Regions from separate parts of the Halomonas sp. MMSF_3323 genome, predicted to be linked through region 1. Evidence: predicted binding sites of a transcription regulator. Region 1 holds the regulator's gene; each other region holds the start of a gene.

Region 1 (7,912 bases):
GGACCTTGCACTGATCGACGACAGCGGCCGAGAGTGGATCGCCGACGCCGACAACGGTGAACTGGGTCCGGACGACAACCCCCTGACCCTGTCGGGCGACGCCCATCTCGAGGCCCCCGCGGAGCGTTGGCAGCTTGATACAGAGGTATTGGTCTACGACAGCGACAGTGGCCATGTCTGGAGCGAAACGCCAGCCGTCCTACGCCAACCCCCTCAACAGATGCAAGGGGAGCGCTTCGACGCCTGGATCCATGACAATACCGCTCGCCTGACCGACAATGTCACCGGTCATCATCCGCCAGAGCCTCAATAAGGAGCCCCTTCCATGATGCGTCCAAGTCCCGCCCTCCTGCTTGCCCTGGCCCTTGGCCTGGCCGCCGGCGCCACCGGCAGCAGTGTCCTGGCGCTGGAAAGTGATCGCAGCGCACCGATTCAGGTGGAGGCCGACCAGCTGGATCTCGATGATCGCGCCGGCACCGCGGTCTATACCGGCGACGTGCGCATTGTGCAAGGCAGCATGATCCTCACCGGCGAACGCGTCGAGATCCAGCGCAACGACCAAGGACAACTGTCACTGGCGACCGCGACCGGCTCACGTGCCTACCTCGAGCAGAAGCCATCCCCGGAAGAACCGGTGGTCAAGGGCTGGGGCCGCAAGGTGATCTACCACGTGGCCGAACGCCGCATGGAGCTGATCGACCAGGCTGAGCTGCACAAGGCCAATGACACCTTCGACGGTGCCTATCTGGAGTACTTCCTCGATCGCCGCGTGGTCCAGGCCCGCTCCAGCGCCCAGGGCGTCCAGGGCGAGCAGCGCATTCGCATGACCCTCGAGCCGGAAAGCCAAGGAAACTGATGAAGACTCTCCACGCTCGCCATCTGGCCAAGAGCTACAAGAAGCGTCGCGTCGTCCAGGACATCAGCCTGTCGATCGAGCAGGGCAGCATCGTCGGTCTGCTGGGCCCCAACGGGGCCGGCAAGACCACCTCCTTCTACATGATCGTCGGCCTGGTCAGAGCCGACGCCGGCAGCATCAGCATCGATGATCGGGACCTGAGCCGCGCGGCCATGCACCAGCGCGCGCTGGCCGGTATCGGCTACCTGCCTCAGGAGGCTTCGATCTTTCGCAAGCTGTCGGTGGCCGACAACATCATGGCGATCCTCGAGACCCGCAAGGACCTCGACCGCGAGGGCCGAGAAGCACGTCTCGAGCAACTCCTCGAGGACTTCCACGTCAGCCATATTCGCGACAACCCCGGCATGAGCCTGTCCGGCGGGGAGCGGCGCCGGGTCGAGATCGCCCGCGCCCTGGCCACCGAGCCGGCCTTTATCCTGCTCGATGAACCCTTCGCCGGGGTCGACCCGATCTCGGTGGGCGAGATCAAGTCCATCATTCGTCAACTCAAGGCCCGCGATATCGGCGTCCTGATCACCGATCACAACGTGCGCGAGACCCTCGATATCTGCGATCGTGCCTACATCGTCGGCGACGGCCAGATCATCGCCGAGGGCAGCGCCGAGTCCATCCTTGCCAACCAGCGCGTCAAGGAGGTCTACCTGGGCGAAAACTTCCGCCTTTAGACCGCAGGGCCGCCCGACAGCCGCAGTCGCCTCAAGCGGCCGCAACACTTGCCAGCATCAGCATCCAAGCGCCGGCCCCGAAAGGGTCGGCCTCACCTTGCACACAGGGCCTCCCTCGAAAGAAGCACCTCCCCCCTACCAAGTTGTTCCACATCGACCTTTTCACTCCCTCCCACAGGTCAAAAAACACCAACTTGGCAAGATGCTTGCATGTCTGATGACTCGTCGTTAGGGTAAAGCCTTTCGACAACACTGGTGGATCCCGACCCATGGCCCTCAAGGCGTCACTGCAGCTGCGCATCGGTACCCAGCTGACCATGACCCCGCAACTGCAACAGGCGATCGGCCTGCTGCAGCTTTCGACCCTGGACCTGCGCCAGGAGGTCCAGCAGGCGCTGGAGGCCAACCCCATGCTCGAACTCGAGGACGAGTTCGGCGAACAGCAGACCAGGGAAGCCGCGGAAGATGACTGGGCGGATCAGATTCCCTCGGAACTCAGTTTGGACAGCGACTGGTCCGACACCTACCAGGACCTGGGCACCACCCCCGCCGGCAGTGGCGAGGCGCCGGATTTCGAGCGCCAGGCAAGCTCCCAGTCACTGCACAGCCACCTGAGCTGGCAACTGGCGATGCTCGACGTCAGCGACCAGGAGCGCCTGATCGCCGAGAGCCTGCTCGACGCGGTCAACGCCGACGGCTATCTCGAGCAGACACTGGATGACATCGCCCAGGGGCTCGAGCAAGACGGTCGTCGCCCCCCTCCCCTCGCCGAGGTGGAGGCGGTGCTGGTTCGGCTGCAACAGTTCGAACCGACCGGAGTGTTCGCCCGCGACCTGCGCGAGTGTTTGATGCTGCAACTGGATAGCCTGCCTCGCGATACCGTCCTGCTGCCCCAGGCCGGACGACTGGTAAGACAGTTTCTCGAGGCACTGGCCAGCGGCGACCGACGTCTGCTGAAGCGCCGGCTAGGACTCGATGACGACCAACTCGACAGCGTCATCGAGCTGATCCGAAGCCTCGACCCACGTCCCGGCAGCCAGTTCGGTGACAGCGATAACGACTACGTCATACCCGACCTGGTGGTACGCCACACCGAAGAGGGCTGGCGCGTTGAACTCAACCCGGATGCAATGCCTCGACTGCGCATCCAGCCCGACTACGCTGCGCTGATTCGGCGCGCGGACAAGAGCCAGGACAACCAGTTCCTCAAGGACCACCTGCAGGAGGCGCGCTGGCTGATCAAGAGTCTGTCCAGCCGCAACGACACCTTGCTGAAGGTCGGCCGGGAAATCATGGTGCGTCAGATCGACTTCCTCGAGCAGGGAGAAGCGGCCATGAAACCGTTGGTGCTGGCCGATATCGCAGACAAGGTGGAGATGCACGAGTCCACCATCTCCCGCGTGACCACCCAGAAGTTCGTGCACACGCCTCGCGGCGTGTTCGAGTTGAAGTATTTTTTCTCGAGCCAGGTCGGCCAGGATGGCGACGCCCATTCCAGTACCGCCATCCGCGCCATGATCAAATCGTTGATTCAAAAGGAACCTGCCCGCAAACCTCTGTCGGACAGCAAACTGGTGGAATTGCTGGCGGAAGACGGCGTCAATGTCGCCAGACGCACCGTGGCAAAGTACCGGGAAGCCATGAATATTCCGTCTTCCAGCGAGCGCAAGCGACTGCGCTGAGGCCTTGCGCTGCGGCGTCGCTAGCCTAGTTATCGGGAAAGCGCAAGCACTTGAAATTTCGCATGACATCTGCGTCTTTCTGCGTAGCGTCGAGGGGGTTTGCAGGATCGGAAAAAGGGTTACAATCAAGCCACCACCCGAAAGAGCAAGGAGCCTGTCATGCAAGTCAACATCACCGGCCACCACGTCGAATTGACCGATCCCCTGCGTGACTACGTACAAGAGAAGCTCACCCGTGTGGAGCGCCACTACGACAACATCACCAACGTCCAGGTGACCCTCTCGGTGGAAAAGGAACGCCAGCTGGCCGCCTGCACCCTTCACGCCGCCGGTGCCGACCTGCATGCCGAAGCGCAGGACGGCGACATGTATGCCGCTATCGACGCCCTTGCCGACAAGCTGGACCGCCAGTTGGTCAAGCACAAGGAAAAATCCCAAGCCCGCGCCCAAGGCGCCGGAATTCGCTGACTCTCATGACATTGGAAGCCATTCTCCCTCCCGAGCGCACATTGTTCGATGTCCCGGGAGGCAGCAAGAAGAGGGTGCTGGAGTTTTTCAGCACCTTCATTGCGCAGAACACCCCGAGCCTGGACAGCCAGGAGGTCTTCAGTCGGCTGATCGGACGTGAGCGCCTGGGCAGTACCGGCATCGGCAATGGCGTCGCCATTCCGCATGCCCGCAACCCCCACTGCAAGGCGCCCATCTCCGGCTTCCTCAAACTCGCGGAACCTGTCGACTTCGATGCCATCGATGGTGAGCCCGTCGATCTGGTGTTCGTGCTGCTGGTACCGGAAGAGGCCGACGACGCCCATCTCGCCCTGCTCGGCCAGGTCGCCGGCGTCATGAACGACGCCGACACACGTCACCGTCTGCGCCACGCCAGCTCCCAGCGCGAGCTTCACGAGCGCCTGCAGGAAGCCATCCGCCAACAGGCGCCGGGGGACGACACTCCCTCCTGATCGCGGCCTTGCCTAGGCCATCAGCAATGGACGCCTGCCCAAGGAGACAGGACATGCAGCTCGTGATCATCAGTGGTCGCTCCGGCTCGGGAAAGTCCGTGGCCCTTCAGGCCCTGGAGGACCTGGGGTTCTACGCCATCGACAACCTTCCCGCGACCTTGCTGGGCGCCCTGGTGGACGAGCTGGAAAACGGTCATTCCCGCCGTATCGCCGTCAGCGTCGACGCCCGCAACCTGCCTGAGGCGCTGGAACGCTTCCCCGCCCAGCTGGCGTCCCTCAAGCAGAGTCCGATCGACTGCCAGGTGGTCTACCTGACCAGTGATGCGCGAATTCTGCTCGAGCGCTATTCCCACACGCGGCGCCGTCACCCCCTGACCCGTGATAGCGACATGACCCTGGCGGAAGCCATCGAGTCCGAGCAGAAGGCCCTTTCGGGTATTCGAGACCTGGCCGATCTGGTCATCGACAGCTCTCGCCTGTCGGTGCACGAACTGCGTTCGCGCATCGCCGAACAGGTCGCCGACCACCGCAGCGGCCAGTTGAGCCTGACCGTGGAGTCCTTCGGCTTCAAGCGTGGCGTGCCGCCGGATGCAGACATCGTGTTCGATGCCCGCTGTCTGCCCAACCCCTACTGGGAACCATCACTGCGTGATGCCAATGGCTGCGATCCCAGCGTCATCGACTTCCTCGAACGCTATCAGGACGTCGCCGACATGAAGCGCGATATCCTCGGCTGGGTGCGCACCTGGCTACCGCGCTATCAGCAAAGCCAGCGCAGCTACCTCACCGTGGCGGTGGGCTGCACCGGAGGACAGCATCGTTCGGTCTACCTGGCCGAGGGAATCGCCTCGGCCCTGGCCGACCAGCATCCCCGCGTCCGTCTACGCCACCGCGAACTCGGCCAGCAACGCCGACTGGACAGCGGAGGACTCTAGGCGTGGCCCGACGCACCCTGACCCTGACCAATCGTCGCGGCCTGCATGCACGCGCCGCGACTCGCCTGGTTACCTGCTGCCAACCCTTTGACGCCACCGTCACCGTCCACCATGGCAGCCGCTCGGGTGACGCCGCCAACATCATGTCGCTGCTGATGCTGGCCGCCCCCTGCGGAACGGAACTGACCCTGGAGGCCGAAGGCAAGGACGCGGACGCGGTGCTGGACGCTCTGGAGGCACTGTTCGACGCACGCTTCGACGAAGACGCCTGACGTCTTCCCTCTCCTTGTTTTGACCGCCACCCCCTGCCTGCCAAGGACGCCATGCAACTGATCCAGACCGGCAAGTACACCGAGGTCCACTACGATCCGGACCAGGACGCCTTCATCAAGACCTTCACGCCCAAGACCAGCGATCGCTGGCGCTACCGCCTGGGCATCCGGCGCTACCCCGGCCACAATTTTCGCTATGTCGCCGGCCGACTGGAGCGACTGGGTATCGCCACACCGAAAATCCTGTCGGCAGAGCGCTATCGCCTGGTCACCGCCAACGTGCACGGCATCGCGCTTAAAAAGCTGGTCCTCGACTCTCCGGAACTGCAGAACCGCTACCTGGACATTCTCGAAGCCTTGTACCGTGACCGTATCCACTGTCGTGGCCTGCACACCGAGAACTTCCTGGTCGTCGACGGAGAGGTAATCGCCATCGATCTGGATGCCTACAAGGCGCCGCGGATCTTCACCTATCCGCGCCGAGAGTTCATCGACTGCCTGAGTCGCTCGCTGAAAAACGACGAGGCGTTCCTGTTCGAGCGCTTTCTCGAACGTGTCGACGCCCAGCATCCCTGAGCCCGGCATCCCTAAGCCCAGCAACCCTGAGAAAGCACCGCTCCTCCTTGCGCCCTCGCCTGCCCCGCTCTACCCCGATTTTCCGGGTACGAGCGCTGGTGTTGGCGACGGCAGCAGCAGCGGTGGTAAACTTTTAACTCGTCACTCAGTTTACCACCAAGCGTCCTTCAGGAGCCGACATGACCTCTCCGGTGTGGCATCCCTACGCCCATCTCAAGACCCAGGCCCCTGCCCCCCGGGTAGTCGGCGGCCAGGGCACCCGCTTTACCCTGGACAGCGGCGAATCATTGCTCGACGCGACCTGCTCCTGGTGGTGCATGATCCACGGCTACGGACATCCACGGCTGGTCAAGGCGATTCAGGAGCAGGCTACCACGCTGTGTCACGTGATGCTTGGAGGACTGACCCACGATCCCGCCGACCAGCTCGCCCGGGAACTGGTTCGCGTCACGCCAGAGGGCCTCAACCACGTGTTCTTCTCCGACAGCGGCTCGGTGGGCATGGAGGTGGCGATGAAGATGGCGGTGCAGTACCACCATCTGCGCGGCCGCCCCAACAAGCACCGCATGCTGTCGCTGATGAAGGCCTACCACGGTGATACCGCCGGCTGCATGGCGGTGTGTGACCCCGAAGAGGGCATGCATTCGCTGTTTTCCGGCTTTCTTCCGAAGCACCATTTCGCCCCGGCGCCGACGGCACCCTATACGGCCACGCCAGAGCAGGTCGCCGCCGACCTCGACGCCTTGCGAGCGGTGCTGGAAGCCCACCACCACGAGATCGCCGCGCTGTTGATGGAGCCCCTGCTGCAGGCCGCCGGTGGCCTCAATATGACCTCTCCGGACTATCTGAAGGGTGCTCGCGCCTTGTGTGACGAGTTCGACGTGCTGTTGGTGTTCGACGAAGTGGCCACCGGCTTTGGCCGCACCGGGCGCATGTTCGCCGCCGACCATGCCGGTGTCAGTCCGGACATCATGGTGCTGTCCAAGGGGCTGACCGGCGGCTACCTTGGCCACGCGGCGACCCTGGCCAACGACCGTGTCCATGACACCTTTATCGGCGACAGTGAGCTTCACGCCTTTATGCACGGCCCGACCTTCATGGGCAATCCGCTGGCCTGTCGCGTGGCACTGGAAAGCCTCAGGGTCTTCGAGGAGGACGACTATCTGGGCCGTATCGCTCGGCTCAACGCCATCCTTGTGCAGGAACTCGCCGGCGACAGTGACCTGCGCGCCCACCCTGCGGTGGCCGACATCCGTGTGCTCGGCGCCACCGGCGTGATCGAGGTGCACGACAGTAAAGCGCTGAAAGGCGCCGCCGCCATCGCCCGTGAACAGGGCGTGTGGCTGAGGTCCTTCGGCAGATGGCTTTACACCATGCCTGCCTATATCACCTCGGATGACGAGATGCGCCAGATCATCAAGGCCATGAAGGCTCCTTTCACAGCAAACGCATAACTTTCACAGCAAACGCATAATTAGTGGGCAGGGTCGGCGCTGACTAGCTCTCTACCAGCCCGCCGGCCTATATCACCTCGGATGAGGAAATTCACCAGATCATCAAGGCCATGAAGGCGCCTTTCACAGCAAACGCATAACTTTCACAGCAAACGCATAATTAGTGGGCAGGGTCGGCGCTGACTAGCTCTCTACCAGCCCGCCGGCCTATATCACCTCGGATGACGAAATGCGCCAGATCATCACCGCAATGAAAGCGCCGTTTCTTTCTGCATAGTCAGGGTCGGCGCTGGCTGGCTCTCTACCAGGCGCTACCACGTTCTACCAGCCCCAGAACAGCAGCCACCAGGCGCCGATCACCGGCGCCTGGGCGGCGAGCATGGGCAGCATGGCCAGAAGTCGACGCGGGCCACTGGCGTAGCGTCCGAGGATGCCCCATCCAAGCCCCGCGCT
Region 2 (6,767 bases), on a different contig from region 1:
GTCGTCGAACACCACGTCATAGTCGGTCTCGCCAAGCTCGGTGCCGATGGCCAGCACCACGTCGGCTTCATGGGCAAGCTCCCGCACCGCCGGCAGCGAGGCGTTGGCACCCAGGTCCAGCGGGTGGTCGCGGCCGAGCAGGCCCTTGGCGTTGATGGTGGTGACGGTGGGGGCGTCGAGGCTCTCGACCAGACGGCGGGCGGCGTCCGGGGCATCGACGCAGCCGCCGCCGAGCAGCACCAGCGGGCGCTTGGCGTCGACTAGCCAGTCGAGCGCCTGCTCGAGCGCGGCGGGGGCCGGTGCGGCCTTGGCCAGCGCCGTGCGGCGCGTGCTGACAGGCTCGCTGACCGGGGCGTCGAACAGGTCGATGGGGATCTCGATATGCACCGGGCCGGGGCGGGCGCCATCGAACACGGCGAAGGCACGGGCCAGCACCTCGCCGAGGCCGTTCGGGTCGAGCAGGGTGTGGCTGAAGCGCGAGACGCCGGCCATCAGCTCGCGTTGGCCGGGGAGTTCGTGCAGCCGGCCCTGGCCGCGTCCCAGGGTGTCGCGGCGGTTGACGCTGGAGATCACCAGCATCGGCACCGAGTCGGCCAGGGCCTGGCCCATGGCGGTGGCGATATTGGTCATGCCGGGGCCGGTGATGATGAAGCACACGCCGGGCTTGCCGGTGGTGCGGGCGTAGCCGTCGGCCATGAAGCCGGCGCCCTGTTCATGGCGCGGGGTGACGTGGCGGATGCCACTGCCCTGGTGGTCGTGTCCATTGCCGCCTTCGAGGCCACGATAGAGCTCGATGGTGTGGACGCCGGGGATACCGAAGACGGTGTCCACGTCGTAGGTGTCACGCAGCAGACGGATCAGCAGTTCAGCGCAGGTCATGCGGTACTTCCTTGAGACGGATCAGGGGCTTGAGACGGGCCAGGGGCTTGAGACGGATCAGAGGCTTGAGACGAGCCAGGGGCGAGGGCGGGGTGCGGGGCCACCGAGTAGGGGGCTCTTGCAAAGATCCGCCTGACCATGGGCTCGAAGTGCGCCAGCGGCAGGGTGTCGTAGGCGGGGTCGAAGGACGGGCAGTCCCAGTCACGACAGAAGGCTTCGCAGTCGTCGAACCAGGGATGGCCGCGGAATTGCTCGCGGGCATCCTTGTTGCCGCCGACCTTGTCCCAGTAGTAGTGACCCTGGAAGACGTCGTGATGCTGGACGATCCAGTGGGTCTTCTCGCTGACGAAGGGGCGCAGGATCGAGGCAGCGAAGGCGGCGTGGTCGAAAAGCGCCAGTTCGTCACCGATGTCGTGGACCAGGGCGGCGACGATCATCTCTTCGTCGGCGCCGGCACGCTCGGCCCGGGTCGCGCTCTGCAGGCAGTGCTCCAGCCGGGTGATCTGGTAGGGCTGGTGGCCCTCGCCCAGCCGGGCGAGGGTGTCCAGTACGCTGTCGGCGAGGCCGGCCAGGTAGTCGGCGTCGTGGGCGGCGATCACCGCCCAGTCTTCTGCCGTGCTTTGGTCGATGCGGGTGAAGGCCGCCTTGCCGGCGGCGTGAGCATCGTTTGGGTCTGTCATGTCGGCCTCCCGATCAACCCACCAGCCAGTGGGCCATGACCACGATGATGGGCAGGGTGATGGCGGTGCGCAGCAGGAAGATCACCACCAGTTCCCACAGCTTGAGCGGGATCCGTGACTTCAGCAGCAGGGCGCCGATCTCTGACATGTAGATCAACTGGGTCAGTGACAGACAGGCGATGACGAAGCGAGTCAGTTCGCTCTCGATATCGCTGGCCAGTACCGCCGGCAGGAACATGTCGGCGAAGCCCACCAGGGTCGCCGGCGCGGCGGCCTCGGCCTCGGGCAGACCCATCCACTCGAGCACCGGCACCATCGGCATGGACAGCCAGGTGAACAGCGGAGTGAACTCGGCCAGTACCAGCGCCACGGTACCGATGGCGATGACCAGCGGCAGCAGCCCGAAGAAGATGTCGGCGACGTTGAACAGTGCCAGGCGGGCGAGCTTGAGCGGGCCCGGGGCGGTCTCGGCGCGGGCCACGGCGATGCCCAGGCTGTAGCGCAACAGACTCTGGTTGCCGGTGTTTTCTTCCTGGATCTGGCAGCCCACCGGCTCGTAGTAGGTGTTGGCCTTGCGTGACAGCGGCGGCAGGCGCGGCACGATGACGGCGGCGACCAGGCCGGCCACCACCACGGTCAGGTAGAACGGCACGAACAGGTGGTTGATGCCGATGAAGCTGGTCACCAGCAGGGCGAAGGCGATCGACACGATCGAGAAGTTGGTGGCGATGGCCGAGGCCTCGCGGGCGTTGTAGAAGCCCTGCTCGTATTGCTGGGTGGTGATCAGTACGCCGACGGTGCCGGAGCCCATCCAGGAGGCGGTGGCGTCGATGGCGCTGCGCCCGGGCAGCCCGAAGATCTTGCGAAAGGGCGTGCGCACCATGGAGCCGATGAACTCCATGAAGCCGAAGTCCACCAGGAAGGGCAGCAGGATGGCGGCAAAAAAGAAGAAGGTCAGCAGCACCGGCGCCAGGTCATTGAGCATCACCCCGCCGGTGAAGGAGGCGGTGACCATCTCCGGGCCGACCTGGAAGTAGGTCATCAGCGCGAAGGCGGCGCCGAGGGCGCGCATCACCACCCACAGCGGGGCGATGTCGAACAGCTCCTTCATCGCGCCCTGGCGGGCCCAGCCTGGTTTGGTCAGCTTGACCACCAGGGTCAGCACGATGGACAGGGTGAGCACGACGGTGGCGATGGCGGGCAGGGCGTCGCCGAGGGTGGCCTTGAGCCAGTCGGCGGCCAGACCCATGCCGATGTTGATGGTATCACCGACCGAGAAGGGCACCAGGAACAGCAGGATGCCGATCAACGACGGGACGAGGAACTTGATCAGACCATGGGTGCTTAGCTTGCCCCCGTCGGTCGTGATCTTGTCGGCAGAATGCAGGTGGGAGGACATGGGCGATCACTCTTTGCTGTTGTAATGGTCGGCGCCCTGACGCGGGCGCCTCGTTGGCTGTCGCCAGGGCCACTCCCTGGCCCTGTGAGGATTCAGTCGCGGCGCGCGACTCCGGGGAGCACGCACAGCATTTCATAGAGCAGGGTGGCGCCCATCAGGGCGGTGTTGCCGCTGGGGTCGTAGGGCGGGGAGACTTCGACCAGGTCGCCGCCGACGATATTGAGCCCCTGGGCGCCGCGCACGATCTCCAGGCCCTGGGCCGAGGTCAGGCCGCCCATTTCCACCGTGCCGGTGCCGGGCGCCACCGACGGGTCCAGGCCATCGATGTCGAACGAGATGTACACCGGGCCATCGCCCATCTGCTCGCGCACCTCGGCCATCAGCGGCTCGAGCGACTTGTGCCAGCACTGTTCGGCCTGGACCACGCGGAAGCCCTGCTGGCGACACCAGTCGAAGTCCTCGGCGGCGTAGCCGGTGCCTCGCAGGCCGATCTGGACGACCCGGTTGGCGTCCAGCAGCCCTTCTTCCTGGGCACGGCGGAACGGGCAGCCGTGGGCCACCTCTTCGCCGAACATGTGCTCGTTGACGTCGGCGTGGGCGTCGATATGGATCAACCCTACCGGGCCATGCTTCTTGGCGATGGCACGCAGGATCGGCCAGGTCAGGGTGTGGTCACCGCCCAGGGTCAGCGGCACGCAGTCGTGGGACAGGACGTCGTCGTAGAAGCGGCTGATGATGTCCAGGTTCTTCGGCAGGTTGAAGGTGTTGATCGGCACGTCGCCGATGTCCGCCACCTGCAGGCTGTCGAAGGGTGCAGCACGGGTGGCCATATTGTAGGGGCGCAGCATGCGCGATTCGTCGCGGATCTGGCGCGGCCCCAGTCGGGTGCCCGGGCGGTTGGAGGTGCCGATGTCCATGGGAATGCCGATAAAGGCGGCGTCCAGACCCTCGGCGCTGGTCTGGGTGGGCAGACGCATCATGGTGGCAGGGCCACCGAAGCGCGGCATCTCGTTGCCGCCGAGAGGTTGATTGAAGTCGCTCACAGGGAACTCCTGGCATCGTGGATGGGGACGGTCGCGGCCCTGGGCCTGACGGTTGTTGTGGATGATGCAGACGCCGTGCCATCTTTTGGGCATTTATACTAAAGATGTAATAGAGGTGCAGGGATTCCAAGGGATGGTCTGCTGTGGTGGTAGAAGTGATCCAGAAGTGAATCGCGATCCCGACGCATCGTGATACACTTCTGAATCAATGATGCATTTATGGATCGTTTGATGAGCGACGACGACACCAAGATTCTCAAGACCATCATCGATACCGCCCACGACCACTTCTTCATCGTCGCGCCGGACGGTCGTATCCGCGACGTCAGTCCCGGGGCGGCGGCGGTCTACGGCATGTCCTGCGAAGAGCTCTGCGCCACCAGCGTGCAGCGGCTCGAGGCCGATGGCGTGCTGACCCCGTCGGTCAGCCTGGAGGTCATTCGCAGCGGGCGGCCGGCCCAGCTGGTCCAGCGCACCGGCACCGGACGCCGGGTCATCGCCCAGGCCCATCCGGTATTCGAGGGTGAGCGGCTGGTGGCGGTGGTCAGCCGCTCCATGGACTTGACCGATCTGCAGCTGCTGCAGCAGGAGTACGCGCTGTTGCAGCGCCGCTTCAGCGAGCACCTGCGCCGGGGCCATGCGCTGGAGAGCGACAGCGAAGCACTCGAAGCCGAGCTCGATGACCTGGAGGTGAAAAGCCAGCTGATGCGCGAGGTGGCGCTGCTGCTCAAGCGGGTCGCGCCCACCGACGCCACGGTCTTGATGCTGGGCGAGTCCGGGGTGGGCAAGACCGCTTTCGCCCGCCAGCTGCACCGTTGGAGTTCTCGCCGCGATGGCCCCTTTATCGACGTCAACTGCGCCGCCATCCCTGAAAGCCTGTTCGAATCGGAGATGTTCGGCCATGAAAAGGGCGCGTTTTCCGGCGCTGCGCCGGGGGGCCGCAAGGGGCTGATCGAGCAGGCCGAGGGCGGCACCCTGTTTCTCGACGAGATCGGCGAGTTGCCCCTGGCGGTGCAGACCAAGCTGCTGAAGACCATCCAGGACGGCAGTATTACCCGGCTTGGGGACAGGGCCCCGCGACGGGTCGACTTTCGCCTGGTGGTGGCCACCAATCAGGACCTGTCGGCACGGGTCGAGCAGGGCCTGTTTCGCCTGGATCTGTACTACCGGCTGAACGTGATTCCGGTCACCCTGCCGCCCCTGCGCGAGCGTCGCGAGGATATTCCCGGCCTGGTCGAGCGCCAGCTAAAGCGCCTCAATCGGCGTTATGGACGCGACAAGATGCTGTCGCGAGACGTGTGGCAGGCGCTGATGGGCTGGGATTGGCCGGGCAATGTGCGTGAGTTGGAAAACACCCTGGAGAGGGCCTGGTTATCCAGTGACGATGTCATCCAGGGCGATCTGCTGGTGCCGTCCACGGGGGCCTCGGTAGGGCCGCTCGGCGGGCAGCAGCGTGAAGCGCAGCAGACGGCGGCGTCCCTCACCGGAGACTCCGCTGCGCTGGCTGATGGCGCTTTGTCACCCGCGACACCATCCGCACCAGGCGCAGCGCGACCCGAGCTGTCGCTTGCCCGGGGCGAGGGCCTGAAGGCCGCCCTGGCCCGGCGCGAGCGTGAGATCCTTGCCGATTGCTGCCGTACCCTTCCCACCACCTACGCCATCGCCGAACACCTCGGCATCAGCCAGCCAAGCGTGGTGCGCAAGCTCAAGCAGCATGGGTTGCGGATCGGGTGAACTGGGTAAGACGGCCGACAGCAGGGTATTGTTGGGCTCTCAGCCGCTATCTGTATCGGCCAGCTCACCTAGTGTGATCGGCTTGATCGGCATCCTCAGCCGGTAGTACCCCACCTCCTCGGGTTCACGCTTCTGTGTAGTGGCGATCAACTGGTTGATGGTCAGGCCGCATAGTCGGCCCTGGCAGGGACCCATGCCTGCGCGGCTGTAGGCTTTGGCCTGGTTGGGGCCAGGGCAGCCGTGGCGGGCGAGTCGTCTGATTTCTCCAGCAGTGACCTCTTCGCAGCGGCACACCAGAGTCTCGTCGGGAGGAGCCAGAATGTCCCGCGAAGGTGAATAGAGGTGGTCGAGAAACGGCCGGGCTGAGCGTTCGCGTGTTCTGAGCCGGCGCGGTGCGCGGGTCATCGCTCTGTAGCGACGCTCGTCGAGACGTCCGAGTTCCCTGGCAATGGCCAGCGCTACCATTCGCCCGTCCGCCTCGGCGGCCTTTGCCCCGGAAATGCCGCCGCCATCACCGGCGACAGCGATTTCCGGTCGTGAGCTTCGGCCATCGCTATCCAGTGTGGGATGCCAGCATTGTTGGGCGGCATGCCAGTGGTGGTCGAGCTCCAGAGCGCGGCTGAGCTGAATATTGGGGACGACGCCCTGATGCACTAGCAGGCTGGCGCAGTCCAAACTGTGGTGCTTGCCATCAGAGGTGAAATGCACTTCTGAAACCCGGTCCTCTTGGCCTTCAGCTCGCAACGAGGACACGTGTCGATATAGCGGTATCCGTGAGCGTCGAACATCTCTCAGCAGTGTGCCACCTTTCATCAATAGTGGCAGGTTGCGTGTGGCCTGCATCAAGTGAGGCAGTGACTGGCGCCACTGGCCGCGAGGCGTGGTATCAAGCAACGCCCGGATTTTCACTCCGGCGCGAAGCAATTGTGCCGTCAGCAGTAACAGCAGTGGGCCGCTACCCGCCAGCACCAGGGGAGCGGGAGGCACCAGTGCGTGACTCTTCAAGGCGATTTGAGCGGCACCGCAGGTCAT
Region 3 (6,767 bases), on a different contig from region 1:
ACCATGGCGTCGATGGGGAAGACTTTCAACGGGGGAGACTTTCAATGGGGAGGCGAATCGATGGCGACGCCGCCCGCAGGCCAGTACCCTGTGCGTCTTTCCCTCACCCACCCGCTCAGGAGCAGCGATGAATCCTCAGGACCTGGAACGCCTGGTTACCTTGCCGATGCCTTTCGGCAAGCATCAAGGCACCTTGATCGCCGATCTGCCCGGGCCTTACCTGGCGTGGTTTGCCCGGGTCGGGTTTCCCCCCGGAGAGATCGGACGCCTGCTGGCGCTGATGCACGAGATCGACCACAACGGCCTGAGCGACCTGCTGGAGCCGTTGCGACGCCGCGGCTGAGCGGCGCCACCTGGCGGGGAGAACCGGTCGCCGTCGTCAGACCGCACCCTTGTCGGTCTAGCTTAAACCGCGTCCTTGTCGGTCGAGGTCAGACAGCATCCTTGTCGGTCTCGCCGGTACGGATACGAATGACCTGCTCAAGGGGGGTGGCTGAAGACAGCTGCCATCGTCGGTCAGACCGCGTCCTTGTCGGTCTCACCGGTACGGATACGAATGACTTGCTCAAGGGGTGTGACGAAGATCTTGCCATCACCGATCTTGCCGGTGTTGGCGACCTGGACGATGGCTTCGATGACCTGCTCGGTCATACCGTCGTCGACCGCCACCTCAAGCTTCACCTTGGGCAGAAAGTCGACCACGTACTCGGCTCCCCGGTACAGCTCGGTGTGGCCCTTCTGACGGCCAAAGCCCTTCACTTCAGTGACGGTGATGCCCTGAACACCGATCTCGGAGAGCGACTCGCGGACGTCGTCGAGCTTGAATGGCTTGATAATCGCGGTCACCAGTTTCATGGCGGGTTCCTCATCCTGTCCGTGTGGGGGCGGCGTCGGTCGTGCCTGGCGCCAACCCGTTGGCGGCGCGCCGTTGCGCCTGTCCTGACTAGTGTGACAAAGCATACCCCTGGCGAACAGCAATAAAAAAGGCCCCCGAAGGGGCCAGGAGGAGCACGCCAGCTCACTGGTGTCGCGGGTAAGCTCAGGCTTACTTCTTGGCGACGTTAAACTCGGGGTAGGCTTCGAGACCACATTCGGCCAGGTCGACGCCTTCGTATTCTTCTTCTTCGCTGACACGCACACCCATGATTGCCTTGATGATCAGCCACACGACCAGGCTAGCGGTGAAGACCCAGGCGAAGATGCCGATGATGCCGAGCATCTGTGCGCCGAAGGTGGCGTCGGCGTTGTTCAGCGGGACCGCCAGGACACCCCAGATACCGGCCACACCGTGGGCGGAGATGGCACCGACCGGATCGTCCAGGCGCAGCTTGTCGAGGACCACGATGGCGACCACCACCAGGACACCGCCGACTGCACCGATCAGGGTGGCGCCGAGGGCCGTGGAGGACAGCGGGTCGGCGGTAATGGAGACCAGGCCAGCGATGGCGCCGTTCAGGGCCATGGTCAGGTCAGCCTTGCGGAACCAGATCTTGGCCAGGATCAGCGCGGCGATGACACCCCCGGCGGCGGCAGCGTTGGTGTTTACCAGCACCTGGGCCATGTTGTTGGCGGAAGACACGTCGGAGAGCTTGAGCTCGGAGCCGCCGTTGAAGCCGAACCAGCCCAGCCACAGGACGAAGGTACCCAGGGTCGCCAGCGGCATGTTGGCACCGGGGATGGCGTAGATGGCGCCGTTCTTGCCGTACTTGCCCTTGCGCGGACCGAGCACCAGCACACCGGCCAGGGCTGCAGCGGCACCCGCCATGTGGACAATGCCGGAACCTGCGTAGTCGGAGAAGCCTGCTTCGGACAACCAGCCGCCGCCCCAGGTCCAGTAGCCGGAGACCGGATAGATCACGGCGGTCATGACCACGGCGAAGGCCAGGAAGGCCCACAGTTTCATGCGCTCGGCGACAGCGCCGGAGACGATCGACATGGCGGTGGCCACGAACACGACCTGGAAGAAGAAGTCGGCGCGGGCCGAGTAGTAGGGCGCGTCTTCACCACCTGCCAGCACCGCATCGACGCTGTTTTCGGCGCCGATCAAGAAGCCGAGGTTGGGGATGAAGCCGCCGGCGTCGGAGGAGTACATCAGGGCGTAGCCCACCAGCAGATACATGGTGCAGGCGACCGCGAACAGCACGATGTTCTTGGTCAGAATCTCGGCGGTGTTCTTGGCCCGGACCAGGCCGGCCTCGAGCATGGCAAAACCGGCGGCCATCCACATGACCAGGGCGCCGCAGATAAGGAAGTAGAAGGTGTCCAGCGCGTAGCTGAGTTCACTGATATCGACCATGGAAGTGTCTCGCTATATTTTTATCGGAAGTCGGGTCAGGGGACGGGGATCAGACCGCGTCGGAGCCGCGCTCGCCGGTGCGAATGCGGATGACGTCTTCCAGCGGCGTGACGAACACCTTGCCGTCACCGATCTTGCCGCTGTTGGCCGCGTTGCAGATGGCTTCCAGCACGCTGTCCAGTCGGGCCTCGTCGATCGCAACCTCGACCTTCACCTTGGGCAGAAAGTCGACGACATACTCGGCGCCGCGGTATAGCTCGGTGTGGCCCTTCTGGCGGCCGAAGCCCTTGACCTCGGTCACGGTGATGCCCTGGACGCCGTTGTCGGCCAGCGCCTCGCGGACGTCGTCCAGCTTGAAGGGCTTGATGATGGCGGTGATCAGTTTCATGGCATGGCTCCCTACGTGCATAAGGTGGCGGCTTGTTTCCGCTCGGTGCATGGATATCTATGCATAGCGATATACGTGCCATAAATTTGGCGAAAGCTTTGTTTACAATGGCTTGTGGTTGTTTTGGAAAGCGAGAGACGAAAAACACCCGCGAGTTTGCGGCACTGCATCAAAGTAAATGCACTGTTTTGGTGCTGGCGCGTATTGGTGGTGCGTCATTGGTGAGCATGTTGTGCTTGGTAGAGTGTTGGGCCGCGTGCTGCGTCGCGTGCCGGGGCGCGTGTAGGTATCAGGGAGTCGCCAATGCGCCGGGCGCCAATGGGCAAGGGCCACGAAGCATGCGTTGGGCGCCCGGCTTGCGTATCCTGTCGGCAACGGAGTTCCCATCGACGTTTCAAGGAGAGCCATCATGGTCAGTCAGGATCGCATCAGCCGTTTGGCACAGCAGATCGGCGAGCGCTTGCAGGGCGCCTCCCAGGCCCCGGAAGACATCCAGAAGGGGGTCCAGCAGGTGGTGCGTGGCGCCTTCGATCGTCTCGAACTGGTGTCACGCGAGGATTTCGACATCCTCATGGACGTGTTGCAGCGCACCCGCTCCCGGGTCGAGGCGCTGGAAAAGCAGGTGGCGGCGCTGGAGAGCCTGGTCGAGGAACGTGCAGCGCCCGCTGGCGAAGCGACCGCGGCGCCTGCCGTGGCCGAGGAAGCCGCCGAGGTGCCGGTGCCGCCGGTGCCGGAACAGGGCAAGCAGGACGAGGCGTCGAGCGGTTCAGCCGACAAGCCCTCCGCCTGAGGCTTCGGACGCAGAACGTCACAAGATATGCCGGCCCGCCCTGGCGGGGGGCCGGTATGCGGCGCCGGTGAGGTGGGCGTGCTCTACTGGTCATGAGCCTTCCGTCAGGCAGGGAGCCCATGACGCTTGCCATCATTGCCACCCGTGCGGGACTGGGGCTGGACGCCCCCGAGGTGCAGGTCGAGGTACACCTGGCCAACGGCCTGCCGGGCATGACCCTGGTCGGCCTGCCCGAGACCGCAGTGCGCGAAAGCCGCGAACGGGTGCGCAGCGCCCTTGCCACCTGCGGCCTCGACTACCCGCTACGCCGTATTACCCTGAATCTTGCTCCCGCCGATCTGCCCAAGGAGGGTGGACGCTTCGATTTGCCCATCGCGCTGGGTCTGCTGGTGGCTTCCGGCCAGTTGCCCGCCGCCGCACTGGAGGGTGTCGAGTGCGCCGGCGAACTGGCCCTCGATGGTCGGTTGCGGCCAGTAACCGGCATGCTGCCCTTCGCCATGGCTACCCGTCAGGCCGGGCGGCGCCTGATCCTGCCCGAGGCCAACGCCGATGAGGCGGCCTTGGTCAACGGCCTGGAGGTGCTGCCGGCGGCACACCTGCTCGACGTCGTCGCCCACCTGGCCGGGCGCATTCCCCTCGCTGCTCACCTACCCGCCGCACCGCCGCAAGACGGGCCTGCGGCGCTGGATCTGTGCGATGTGCGTGGCCAGTATCAGGCCCGGCGAGCGCTGGAGGTGGCGGCGGCGGGTGGGCACAACCTGCTGTTTGCCGGGCCGCCCGGCACCGGCAAGACGTTGCTGGCCAGCCGACTGCCCGGGCTCTTGCCGCCGCTTGGCGATGACGAGGCGCTGGAGGTGGCGGCGATTCGCTCTGTGTGCGCGCTTCCCCTGTCCGATGGCTTTGGCCGTCGTCCGTTTCGTTCGCCCCACCACACCGCCAGCGCGGTCTCGCTGGTCGGTGGCGGCTCGCGTCCGCGGCCCGGCGAGATCTCGCTGGCCCATCGCGGCGTGCTGTTTCTCGACGAGCTGCCGGAGTTCAGTCGCCAGGTGCTGGAGGTGTTGCGCGAGCCGCTGGAAAGCGGCGAGATCCATATTGCCAGGGCCAGCCACGAACGACGATTTCCTGCTCGTTTTCAACTCGTTGCAGCAATGAATCCTTGCCCCTGCGGCCATCTGGGGGATCCGCGCCAGGACTGTGTATGCACCGCGTCCCAGATCCAGCGCTATCAGGCGCGCCTGTCCGGCCCTTTGCTAGATCGCATCGACCTGCAGGTGGAGGTGCCGGCGCTGCCGGTGGAACAGTTGACGTCGCATCGGCCGGGGGAAAGCACCGAGATGGTGCGCCGACGCGTGATGGCGGCGCGTCAGCGTCAGCAGCAGAGGGGAACGCTCAACGCCCAGCTCGCCGGCGCCGCGCTGGAGCGCGCCTGCGCCCTGGAGGTGGCCGAGCGCACCTGGCTGGCGCAGTCGCTTGAGCGCCTGCGGCTGTCCGCCCGGGCCTACCACCGGGTGCTGCGGGTGGCGCTAACCCTGGCCGACCTGGCCGGGCGCGAACATCCGAGCCGTGATGACCTGATCGAGGCCATCGGCTATCGCCAGCTGGATCGGCTGTTGCGCAAGGGCTGACGGGCGCCGCACGGTCGCTCCATGCACCCGTTTTCGCCAGGCATAGTCCCTGCCCGGGTCCAGGCTTCGCCCGAGAAGTCGACGAGCGCAGGCACTTTTCAGCAAGCCCTAGAGCGCATCGGCGTCGAAGGCGCCGCTGATGACCGTGGACCACAGCGCGGCACCGTCGCCGGGGCGGCGCAGGCGGAGTTCGAAGCGGTAGGGCAGAAGCTCGCGGTCAGACAGCGTCAGGCGCGGGCCATCGGCGATCAGTCGGCTGTCGACCAGCCATTGATTGGTGTCGGCGGCGGGGGTATCACCGGGCTGCCAGTCCAGCACCTGAGGGCCGTCGTCGATCGCCAGCAGGCCACGGGTCAGGCTCTCCTGGACACGGCCGACGCCGAGCTCCAGCTTTTCGTCGACCTTGGGCGGGGACAGCAGCAGCACCTGATCGGCCAGGGTTTCCCCTGCCAGGGCCGGCGCCTCGGCGACCCGCTCGGCCGCCTGTTGGCCAAGGCCCAGCAGCGCCTGGCGCAGCGTCTCGGGGCGCTCGGGGGCGCTGGCACAGCCGGCCAGCCAGACCAGCAGCACCAGCACCAGCCAGGGCAGCAGGGAGGCGTGGCTGCCGGCGCGGTGTACCGTCTGTCGGGTCAAGCGTCTGGGCATTGAGATGACATCCTTTTCGGTAGAGGCCCTTCACTGAGCTGTTGTTCCAGAAATTGGCGCACTTCGGCGAAAAGGTCCAGGCGGATGGCCTCGGCCTCGTTGACCAGATGGTGGCGGGCTTGCGGGTGACAGCAGATGTGAGCGCCGGGAAACTTCTTGCCGAGTACCGCCAGATTCCAGGGCCCGTCCACCGTCAGGTCCTTCTCGCCTTGCAGGATCAGGGTCGGTAGCTGGCATGGGGGTAGCTGCATCAGGCGGGGCATCCAGCGGCGCATGGCGCTGACCCAGCCGGTGGGCAGGCGCACGGGCTGGAGCGGGTCCTGTTCACGCAGAAAGGTGGCGAAGTCGTCATCATTGGTGTTCGCCCGAAACTTGCGCGGCACGCTGGAGACAAAGGGGCTGACCAGGCGATGGACCCAGGCTGCTCGGGTCCAGCCCCAGGGTCTGACCAGGGGCGCCAGCAGCACCAGCGCCGACCAGTGGCCGTCATCGCCCCGGCTCAGGGCATCGGTGGCCAGGATGGCGCCGCCGGTGCTCTGACCGACGCCGACCCAAGGTCCCTGGGCCAGGCCGGCTTCGCTCAGGTGCTGCTGAAGCGTACGCAGGCAGTCGCCGTAGTCGGCAAAGTCGTCGATGTCGGCACGATCCCCACTGGACAGCCCGTGTCCCGGCAGATCCCACAGCACCACCGTGAGCTCGAGTTCCAGCAGCAGCTCGAGCAGGTGGCGGTACAGGCCCAGGTGGTCGTAGTAGCCGTGAACCACCACCGCGGTGCCCCGAGGGCGGGGCGGGCGCCATACCTGAGTCCACAGGCGGAAGCGTGGCGTCTCGATATTACCCGCGTGCAGCGTTACCCCTTCGGTGAGCAGGACATCGAGCCGATAGTGCGCCAGATAGCGTTCAAGGGTCGTTGCCATGGCCGGGGCGGCTGTCGCCACCAAGCCTTCGCCTTGTCTTGCCACCGGGGTCAGCCGTTCGATGGTCTCAAGGGGCGTGTAGTCGGTCATAGCGTCCTCCGCTGGG

Evidence for each region. The regulator sigma-54, encoded in region 1, starts transcription at its own class of promoters, with help from an activator protein. The targets are predictions, from matches to a motif close to TGGCACNNNNNTTGCTNT.
Region 2: the regulator sigma-54 is predicted to act here: its motif matches at 4,065-4,082, upstream of speB (agmatinase).
Region 3: the regulator sigma-54 is predicted to act here: its motif matches at 2,748-2,765, upstream of RBB39_RS01075 (P-II family nitrogen regulator).

Annotation. Positions count from the first base shown of each region.
Region 1 is NZ_JASHIT010000022.1:60,855-68,766, reverse strand. It holds gene lptC (LPS export ABC transporter periplasmic protein LptC) at 1-313, shown strand, start outside; gene lptA (lipopolysaccharide transport periplasmic protein LptA) at 326-856, shown strand; gene lptB (LPS export ABC transporter ATP-binding protein) at 856-1,581, shown strand; gene RBB39_RS12610 (RNA polymerase factor sigma-54) at 1,851-3,263, shown strand; gene hpf (ribosome hibernation-promoting factor, HPF/YfiA family) at 3,423-3,731, shown strand; gene ptsN (PTS IIA-like nitrogen regulatory protein PtsN) at 3,737-4,222, shown strand; gene rapZ (RNase adapter RapZ) at 4,276-5,157, shown strand; gene RBB39_RS12590 (HPr family phosphocarrier protein) at 5,160-5,429, shown strand; gene RBB39_RS12585 (hypothetical protein) at 5,481-6,005, shown strand; gene bioA (adenosylmethionine--8-amino-7-oxononanoate transaminase) at 6,185-7,459, shown strand; gene RBB39_RS12575 (4Fe-4S binding protein) at 7,781-7,912, opposite strand, start outside.
Region 2 is NZ_JASHIT010000030.1:51,557-58,323, reverse strand. It holds gene RBB39_RS15470 (5-guanidino-2-oxopentanoate decarboxylase) at 1-879, opposite strand, end outside; gene RBB39_RS15465 (HD domain-containing protein) at 876-1,559, opposite strand; gene RBB39_RS15460 (YjiH family protein) at 1,573-2,958, opposite strand; gene speB (agmatinase) at 3,051-4,001, opposite strand; gene RBB39_RS15450 (sigma-54-dependent Fis family transcriptional regulator) at 4,233-5,735, shown strand; gene RBB39_RS15445 (NAD(P)/FAD-dependent oxidoreductase) at 5,775-6,767, opposite strand, start outside.
Region 3 is NZ_JASHIT010000002.1:728-7,494, forward strand. It holds gene RBB39_RS01060 (DUF3820 family protein) at 128-343, shown strand; gene glnK (P-II family nitrogen regulator) at 517-855, opposite strand; gene RBB39_RS01070 (ammonium transporter) at 1,046-2,296, opposite strand; gene RBB39_RS01075 (P-II family nitrogen regulator) at 2,346-2,684, opposite strand; gene RBB39_RS01080 (accessory factor UbiK family protein) at 3,094-3,474, shown strand; gene RBB39_RS01085 (YifB family Mg chelatase-like AAA ATPase) at 3,594-5,099, shown strand; gene RBB39_RS01090 (hypothetical protein) at 5,208-5,744, opposite strand; gene RBB39_RS01095 (alpha/beta hydrolase) at 5,729-6,751, opposite strand.